One region of the Pantoea sp. sgz302252 genome, then DNA from elsewhere that is predicted to be linked to it. Evidence: predicted binding sites of a transcription regulator. Region 1 holds the regulator's gene; the other holds the start of a gene.
The links. Region 1 encodes LexA, which represses DNA repair genes until DNA is damaged. Its sites were predicted from a motif close to TNCTGTATGTACATACAGNA; they were not measured.
Positions count from the first base shown of each region.

Region 2: the regulator LexA is predicted to act here: its motif matches at 2,744-2,763, upstream of dinB (DNA polymerase IV).

Region 1 is NZ_JBLFJW010000011.1:138,151-142,465, forward strand. Features, by position in the region: gene dinF (MATE family efflux transporter DinF) at 63-1,421, opposite strand; gene lexA (transcriptional repressor LexA) at 1,508-2,116, opposite strand; gene ACLW56_RS11005 (diacylglycerol kinase) at 2,226-2,594, opposite strand; gene plsB (glycerol-3-phosphate 1-O-acyltransferase PlsB) at 2,723-4,315, shown strand, end outside.
Region 2 is NZ_JBLFJW010000039.1:17,230-21,544, forward strand. Features, by position in the region: gene ACLW56_RS22165 (NADH:ubiquinone reductase (Na(+)-transporting) subunit D) at 1-512, shown strand, start outside; gene nqrE (NADH:ubiquinone reductase (Na(+)-transporting) subunit E) at 519-1,115, shown strand; gene nqrF (NADH:ubiquinone reductase (Na(+)-transporting) subunit F) at 1,127-2,350, shown strand; gene nqrM ((Na+)-NQR maturation NqrM) at 2,353-2,568, shown strand; gene dinB (DNA polymerase IV) at 2,781-3,839, shown strand; gene pepD (cytosol nonspecific dipeptidase) at 4,121-4,315, opposite strand, start outside.

The sequences.
Region 1 (4,315 bases):
AACATTTCGAACTCCACTGACCTCAAGCCAACTCTATCTAAATCAGGTTGCATCTGGGGGCTTCAAAAAAATGGAGTATGCCGATCCAGAACTGACGACGAGAGTGAAAACCAGGTTCCGCGTTGCCAGTGACGTCGCCAAATCCATGCCAGAGAGAGCCCGCGCAGCGCGAGAAACACCGCCAGCGACAGCCACAATCCGTGGTTGCCAAACAGCGGCACGGTTAACAGGGTCAGAGCAAAGCCAGCGGCGGCGACAGCCATGCTGTTACGCATTTCCGCCCCTCGTGTCGCACCGATAAACATGCCATCCAGCAAATAACACCAGACGCCAATCACCGGCAGAATGACCTGCCAGATAACATAACGATCGGCCAGCTCACGCAGTTGTGGCAGAGAAGTCAGCATCGCCACAATGTGCTCCCCGCCGACGGCATAAATCATGGCAAACGCCAGTGCCACTAAGCCGGATTGTCGGCACGCCGCTTTCCAGACGTGCAGCAGTTGGCTGTCATCTCTTGCGCCATATGCTTGCCCAGAATGGGCTTCAACCGCATAAGCAAAACCATCCAGCGCGTAGGCGGTGAACGTCAGCATGGTCATCAACACGGCGTTGACCGCGACAATGTCGCTGCCCAAACGCGCGCCAAACACGGTCAGAGCGCCAAAGCAGAGTTGCAGTAGCAGCGAACGCAGCATGATGTCCCGGTTGAGTGCCAACAGACGACGAACATTACCACGCCAGGCCTCTTTCAACAGCGCTAACGAAATGCCACGCAAATGCAGTACCCGCCGAACCATCAGCAAGCCAATGAAGAAAGTGACATATTCCGAACACGCGGTTGCCAGCGCTGCGCCCTGCACGTTCATGTGCAGACCCATCACCAGCCACAAATCGAGCACGATGTTCAGCACATTCCCCACCACCAGCAAAATGACCGGTGCGCGAGCATACTGCACACCAAGCAGCCAGCCCAGTAAGACCAGGTTTGCCAGAGAAGCGGGCGCGCTGAGCCAGCGGATCTCAAGGAAGCGCCTTGCCTGTTCCAGCACCGCATCGCTGCCACCGACAATATGCAGCGCCAGCTCGATAAGCGGCGTACGAAGCAGGACAATCGCGAACCCGGCAGCCAGCGCCAGTAACAGCGGTTGTACCAAAGCACGCGCCAGCCGCTGGGGGTCTTTCGCGCCATAAGCCTGAGCCGTCAGGCCGGTGGTGCTCATTCGCAGGAAAAGCAGCAGCATGAAGAGGAAGCTGGTCGCCATTGAACCCACTGCGACACCGCCCAGATACACAGGACTATCCAGATGCCCGATCACCGCCGTATCCACCAGCCCCAGTAAAGGGACAGTGATATTGGAGAAAATCATCGGCAGCGCAAGACGCCACAATGCCTTGTCCGCAGCAGTGAATAGCGACATCGGAAAACCTGTGAGAGTGGAAAGGTAAAACGAAGTGGCGCCAGAATTGCGCCACTCAAAACACGAAGCAGAAGGCTAAAGGATGATTATAGCCATTCGCCGTTACGGATCACGCCAACCGCCAGGCCTTCAATAGAGAAGTTCTGTTCGCGCAGGTCGACCACGATCGGGGAAAATTCGCTGTTTTCAGGCAGAAGCTCAACGGTGCTGCCCTGTTTTTTCAGGCGTTTGACCGTCACTTCATCGTCGATGCGCGCGACAACCACCTGGCCGTTACGCACATCCTGAGTTTTATGCACCGCCAGCAGGTCGCCATCAAGGATGCCGATGTCGCGCATCGACATGCCGCTGACGCGCAGCAGGAAATCTGCGCTTGGCTTGAACATGCCTGGATCAACCTGATAATGGCCTTCAATATGTTGCTGTGCCAGCAGCGGCTCACCGGCTGCCACGCGGCCAATCAGTGGGATGCCCGCTTCTTCTTCAACCAGAAGACGAATGCCGCGAGAAGCCCCGGAGACAATCTCAAGCACGCCTTTACGCGCCAGCGCTTTCAGGTGCTCTTCAGCCGCATTAGGGGACTTAAATCCCAGGCGCTGTGCAATTTCCGCACGCGTCGGTGGCATGCCCGTCTGGCTGATGTGATCCCGGATGAGATCAAACACCTCTTGCTGCCTGGTCGTTAACGCTTTCATTCCGCCCCCTGGGTGTATATACAGTTATGCTGTGAGTATATACAGTTGATGGCGAATTTGGAACCGCAAAACGCACAAAAAACCAGACGGTTGCGTAATTATGTGGCGTCTATCGAAAATACGACCACAGTAGCAGCACCCAGGTGATGACGGCAATAAAGATAGCCAGCAGAACTGCGGCAGACCCCATATCCTTCGCGCGCCCTGACAACTCGTGATGCTCCGGCCCGATACGGTCGACCACCGCTTCAATCGCACTGTTGAGAATTTCCACTATCATCACCAGAAGCACCGAACCAATCAGCAGGACGCGGGTGATAGCATCCACGTCCAGCCAGCAGGCAATAATAACGGCGATAACGGCAGCGGTGCCCTCCTGACGGAAAGCGGCTTCGTGCTTCCACGCCGCACGAAAACCTTTCCAGGAGTAGCCTGTTGCCTTGATGATTCGGGTTAACCCGGTGGTATTATTGGCCATCAAAAGAACCTTTTTATTTATTAACGTCAATGTCCCTGCGCGCCGTAAGTGGTAGAACAGATATTCTGCTTACTTTCTGTTATCCTTGCGACGCATTTGCATGATTAACCAGAGGCTTTACATCGTTTATGTCTGGCTGGCCACGAATTTACTACAAATTACTGAATTTACCATTAAGCGTGCTGGTAAAAAGCAAGTCCATTCCGGCAAATCCTGCCCAGGAACTTGGACTCGATACCTCACGCCCAATTATGTACGTTCTGCCCTATAACTCGAAGGCAGATCTGCTGACGTTACGCGCCCAATGTCTGGCGCACGATCTCCCGGATCCGCTGGAGCCGCTGGTGATCGACGGAACCGAGCTGCCGCGTTACGTGTTCATTCACGGCGGGCCGCGCGCGTTCACTTATTACACGCCGAAAGAAGAATCCATCAAGCTGTTCCACAACTATCTGGACCTGCATCGCAGCAACCCGGATCTCGACGTGCAGATGGTGCCGGTTTCGGTGATGTTTGGGCGTTCTCCGGGGCGCGAAAAAGGCGAAGTTAACCCGCCACTGCGCATGATGAACGGTTTCCAGAAGTTCTTCGCCGTCACCTGGCTTGGTCGTGACAGCTTCGTGCGTTTCTCGCCGTCCGTGTCACTGCGCCGCATGGCGACCGAACACGGCACAGACAAAATTATTGCGCAGAAGCTGGCTCGTGTGGCACGTACGCACTTCGCCCGTCAGCGTCTGGCGGCCGTAGGCCCGCGCCTGCCTGCGCGTCAGGATTTGTTCAACAAGCTGCTGGCGTCCAAAGCGATTGCCCGCGCCGTTGAAGATGAAGCGCGCAGCAAGAAAATCTCCCACGAAAAAGCGCAGCAGAACGCCATTGCGCTGATGGAAGAGATTGCGGCTAACTTCTCTTACGAGATGATCCGCCTGACAGACCGCGTCCTGGGCTTTACCTGGAACCGCCTCTATCAGGGGATTAACGTTAACAACGCCGAGCGAGTACGCCAGTTGGCCCACGACGGTCACGAGATTGTCTATGTGCCTTGCCACCGCAGCCACATGGACTATCTGCTGCTCTCTTACGTGCTCTACCATCAAGGGCTGGTGCCGCCGCACATCGCTGCGGGGATCAACCTGAACTTCTGGCCAGCCGGCCCGATTTTCCGCCGCCTGGGCGCGTTCTTTATTCGTCGTACCTTCAAGGGCAACAAGCTCTATTCCACCGTGTTCCGTGAATACCTCGGCGAACTGTTCAGCCGTGGTTACTCCGTTGAGTACTTCGTGGAAGGTGGCCGTTCCCGTACTGGTCGCCTGCTCGACCCGAAAACCGGCACGCTGTCGATGACCATTCAGGCGATGCTGCGCGGCGGGACACGTCCAATCACACTCGTGCCAATTTACATCGGCTACGAGCACGTGATGGAAGTGGGCACCTACGCGAAAGAGCTGCGTGGCGCGACCAAAGAGAAAGAGAGCCTGCCTCAGATGCTGAAAGGCCTGAGCAAGCTGCGTAATCTCGGCCAGGGCTATGTGAACTTTGGCGAACCGATGCCGCTGATGACCTACCTCAATCAGCACGTGCCAGAATGGCGCGAGTCTATCGACCCGATTGAAGCAATTCGCCCGGCCTGGCTGACGCCAACGGTGAACAACATTGCCGAAGACCTGATGGTGCGCATCAACAACGCAGGCGCGGCGAATGCCATGAACCTGTGTGTGACCGCG
Region 2 (4,315 bases), on a different contig from region 1:
CCGCGTTTGTGATGACCCTTGCCGTGACGCTGGTGACCGCGTTCTCCAGCATGTTTATCTCGATGATTCGCCAGCACATTCCTAACAGCGTGCGCATTATCGTGCAGATGGCGATCATCGCCTCACTGGTTATCGTGGTCGATCAGCTGTTGCGAGCCTTCGCCTATGAAACCTCAAAACAGCTGTCGGTCTTCGTCGGCCTGATCATCACCAACTGTATCGTGATGGGCCGCGCAGAAGCCTACGCCATGAAATCGCCGCCGCTGGCGAGCTTTATGGACGGCATCGGCAACGGGCTGGGCTACGGCGCTATCCTGATGATTGTTGGCTTCCTGCGTGAGCTTATCGGCAGCGGCAAACTGTTTGGCATCTCCGTGCTGCAAACGGTACAGAACGGCGGCTGGTATCAGCCGAACGGTCTGTTCCTGCTCGCGCCGAGTGCGTTTTTCATCATCGGTCTGTTGATTTGGGCGCTGCGTAGCTGGAAGCCTGAACAGCAGGAGAAGGAGTAACCGATTATGGCTCATTACATCAGTCTTTTTGTCCGCGCGGTGTTTGTTGAAAACATGGCGCTGGCCTTCTTCCTCGGCATGTGTACGTTCCTTGCGGTGTCGAAGAAAGTCTCCACGGCCTTTGGTCTGGGCGTGGCGGTCACGGTGGTGCTGGGGATTTCCGTGCCGGTCAACAACCTTATCTACAATCTGGTGCTGCGCGACGGTGCGTTGGTTGAAGGGGTGGATCTGAGCTTCCTCAATTTCATCACTTTCATCGGGGTGATTGCGGCGCTGGTGCAAATTCTCGAAATGACCCTCGATAGGTATTTCCCGTCGCTCTATAACGCGCTGGGGATCTTCCTGCCGCTGATTGCCGTGAACTGCGCCATCTTTGGCGGGGTATCGTTCATGGTTCAGCGTGACTACAACTTCCCTGAATCGATTGTTTACGGCTTTGGTTCCGGCATTGGCTGGATGCTGGCGATTGTCGCCATGGCCGGGATCCGCGAGAAGATGAAATACGCCAACGTGCCCGCAGGACTGCGCGGCTTAGGGATCACCTTTATCACCACCGGACTGATGGCACTCGGCTTTATGTCATTCTCCGGCGTGCAGCTATAAGGGCGTAAATGATGGAAATTATTCTTGGCGTGGTGATGTTCACGCTGATTGTACTGGCGCTGTCGCTGCTGATCCTTGCGGCGCGCGCGAAGCTGGTGAACTCCGGCGATGTGGTTATTGAAATCAATAACGAAGCCGACAAGCAAATTCACACTCCAGCGGGTGATAAGTTGCTGAATACGCTCTCCAGCAACGGGATTTTTGTCTCTTCCGCGTGTGGCGGCGGTGGCTCCTGCGGCCAGTGCCGTGTGACGGTGAAAGAGGGCGGGGGCGACATCCTGCCGACCGAGCTTTCCCACATCACCAAACGTGAAGCGAAGGAAGGCTGTCGTCTGGCTTGCCAGGTGGCGGTTCGTCAGAACATGAAAATCGAGCTGCCGGAAGAGATCTTCGGGGTGAAGATGTGGGAATGCGAGGTTATCTCCAACGATAACAAAGCGACCTTCATCAAAGAGCTGAAGCTCGCCATTCCGGAAGGCGAAAGCGTGCCGTTCCGCGCAGGCGGCTATATTCAGATTGAGTGTCCGTCACACAAAGTGGCGTATGCCGATTTTGACGTGCCGGACGAATACCGTGGCGACTGGGATAAATTCAACCTGTTCCGTTACGTATCGGAAGTGAAAGAGCCGACGCTGCGCGCGTACTCGATGGCGAACTATCCGGATGAGAAGGGCATTATCATGCTCAACGTCCGTATCGCCACGCCGCCACCGTCTGCGCCAGATGTGCCGCCGGGCATCATGTCGTCCTACATTTGGTCGCTGAAAGCGGGTGATAAAGTGACGATTTCCGGGCCGTTTGGTGAATTCTTTGCCAAAGAGACCGAGGCAGAAATGGTGTTTATCGGCGGCGGTGCGGGTATGGCACCGATGCGTTCGCACATCTTCGATCAGCTCAAGCGTCTGGGCAGTAAGCGTAAAATCAGCTTCTGGTACGGTGCACGCTCACTGCGTGAAATGTTCTATGACGATGAGTTCGAACAGCTCGCACGTGAAAACCCGAACTTTACCTTCCATGTGGCGCTCTCTGATCCGCAGCCGGAAGATAACTGGACAGGGCATACTGGCTTCATCCATAACGTGTTGTATGAAAATTACCTGAAAAATCATGCCGCACCGGAAGACTGCGAGTTCTACATGTGTGGGCCGCCAGTAATGAATGCTGCGGTTATCAAGATGCTGAAAGACCTGGGCGTAGAGGATGAGAACATCATGCTCGATGACTTCGGAGGCTGATGATGTTAACGGTTTTTCTGGCGACCTTTGCCGTGTTTGTGCTGGTGATTTTGGGGATGTCGCTCGGCTATCTGGTGAAGCGTAAAAGCATTCAGGGCAGCTGCGGCGGGATTTCGTCGCTGGGGCTGGAGAAAGTGTGCGATTGCCCGGAGCCGTGCGACGCGCGTAAAAAACGCATGGCCCGCGAAGCACAGCGCCAGCAAAATCGCATTATCTGAATCCCAGTCCTTTTATGTAGGCCCGGCAAACTGAGTGCCGTCGGGCAAAACGCCGGGTGGCGCAACGCTTACCCGGCCTACTTAAGCGCGGCGGTTACTGTAGGCCCGGCAAACGCAGTGCCGCCGGGCAGCTTTCTTGGACGCTATACCCGGCTCTTCTCATCTCTGATAATTTTACTGTATACTTAACCAGTAATTGTTGAGGGCTGAGTATGCGCAAAATTATCCATGTTGATATGGACTGCTTTTTTGCCGCGGTTGAAATGCGGGATAATCCAGCCCTGCGCGACATTCCTGTCGCCATCGGTGGCAGCCGTGAACGACGTGGCGTTATCAGCACCGCCAACTATCCGGCTCGTAAGTTTGGCGTTCGCAGCGCCATGCCAACCGCGATGGCCCTCAAGCTTTGCCCCCATTTAACGTTATTACCGGGCCGATTCGAGGCCTACAGAGAAGCGTCTAACCATATCCGTGAAATTTTCTCGCGTTACACCTCTCTGATAGAACCTCTCTCGCTGGATGAGGCCTATCTGGATGTGACCGACAGCCTGCACTGTCACGGCTCTGCAACGCTAATGGCGGAAGAGATTCGCCAGACTATTCACAAAGAGTTAAACCTCACTGCGTCTGCGGGGGTGGCTCCAGTCAAGTTTCTCGCCAAAATCGCCTCGGACCTCAACAAGCCCAACGGGCAATATGTCATTACGCCTGATGAAGTGCCTGTTTTCCTGAAAACGCTGGCGCTCGCGAAAATTCCTGGCGTGGGGAAAGTTTCAGCGGCCAAACTTGAAAGCATGGGGCTACGAACCTGCGAAGATGTGCAGCACGCAGACCTGGCGATGTTGCTCAAGCGCTTCGGTAAGTTTGGCCGAGTGCTATGGGAGCGCAGCAACGGTATCGACGAGCGTGATGTGAATAACGAACGTCTGCGTAAGTCGATAGGCGTGGAACGCACGTTGGCGGAAGATATCCACGAGTGGGAAGACTGCGAAGCCATCATAGTGAATCAGCTTTATCCCGAACTGGAACGAAGGCTGGCAAAAGTGAAGCCTGACCTGCTGATAGCTCGCCAGGGCGTAAAGCTCAAATTCAATGATTTTCAGCAGACCACGCAAGAGCATGTCTGGCCGAAACTCAGCCAGGAAGACCTGATTGCCACAGCATATAAAACCTGGCAGGAGCGGCGCGGCGGACGCGGCGTCAGGTTGGTGGGCGTTCACGTCACGTTGTTGGACCCGCAGCTTGAACGGCAGTTGGTGTTGGGATTGTAAGAAGTGCCTGGCGGCGCTTCGCTGGCACAGGCCTACGTAAACAACAAATGGCTTGCCTTTGTAGGCCAGGCAAACGCAGTGCCGCCCGGCAATACCCGGCCCGCGACCAATAAAAAAGCCTCCTTTCGGATAACGCCGTTCACTTAAGCCAATGAATTAGGGGAAACACCGGGATTTGGTTCCCGGAGGGACGCCAAACCCGGTGGTCGCCCCGGATATCTCGGTCTTAAACTAACGGTGTTATCCTTTCGGAGGCTTTCGTCATTCTGCAATCAACAAACTTACTTCGCAGGAATCGCTTTCAGCAGTTCAGTCAGCAGCGTCCAGTACTGGCCCACGCTTTCAATATGAACCTGTTCATCCGGAGAGTGCGGGCCAGTGATGGTTGGGCCGATAGAAACCATGTCCATGTTCGGATACGGCTTCTTGAACAGGCCACATTCCAGACCGGCGTGAATCACCTGAATGTTCGGGGT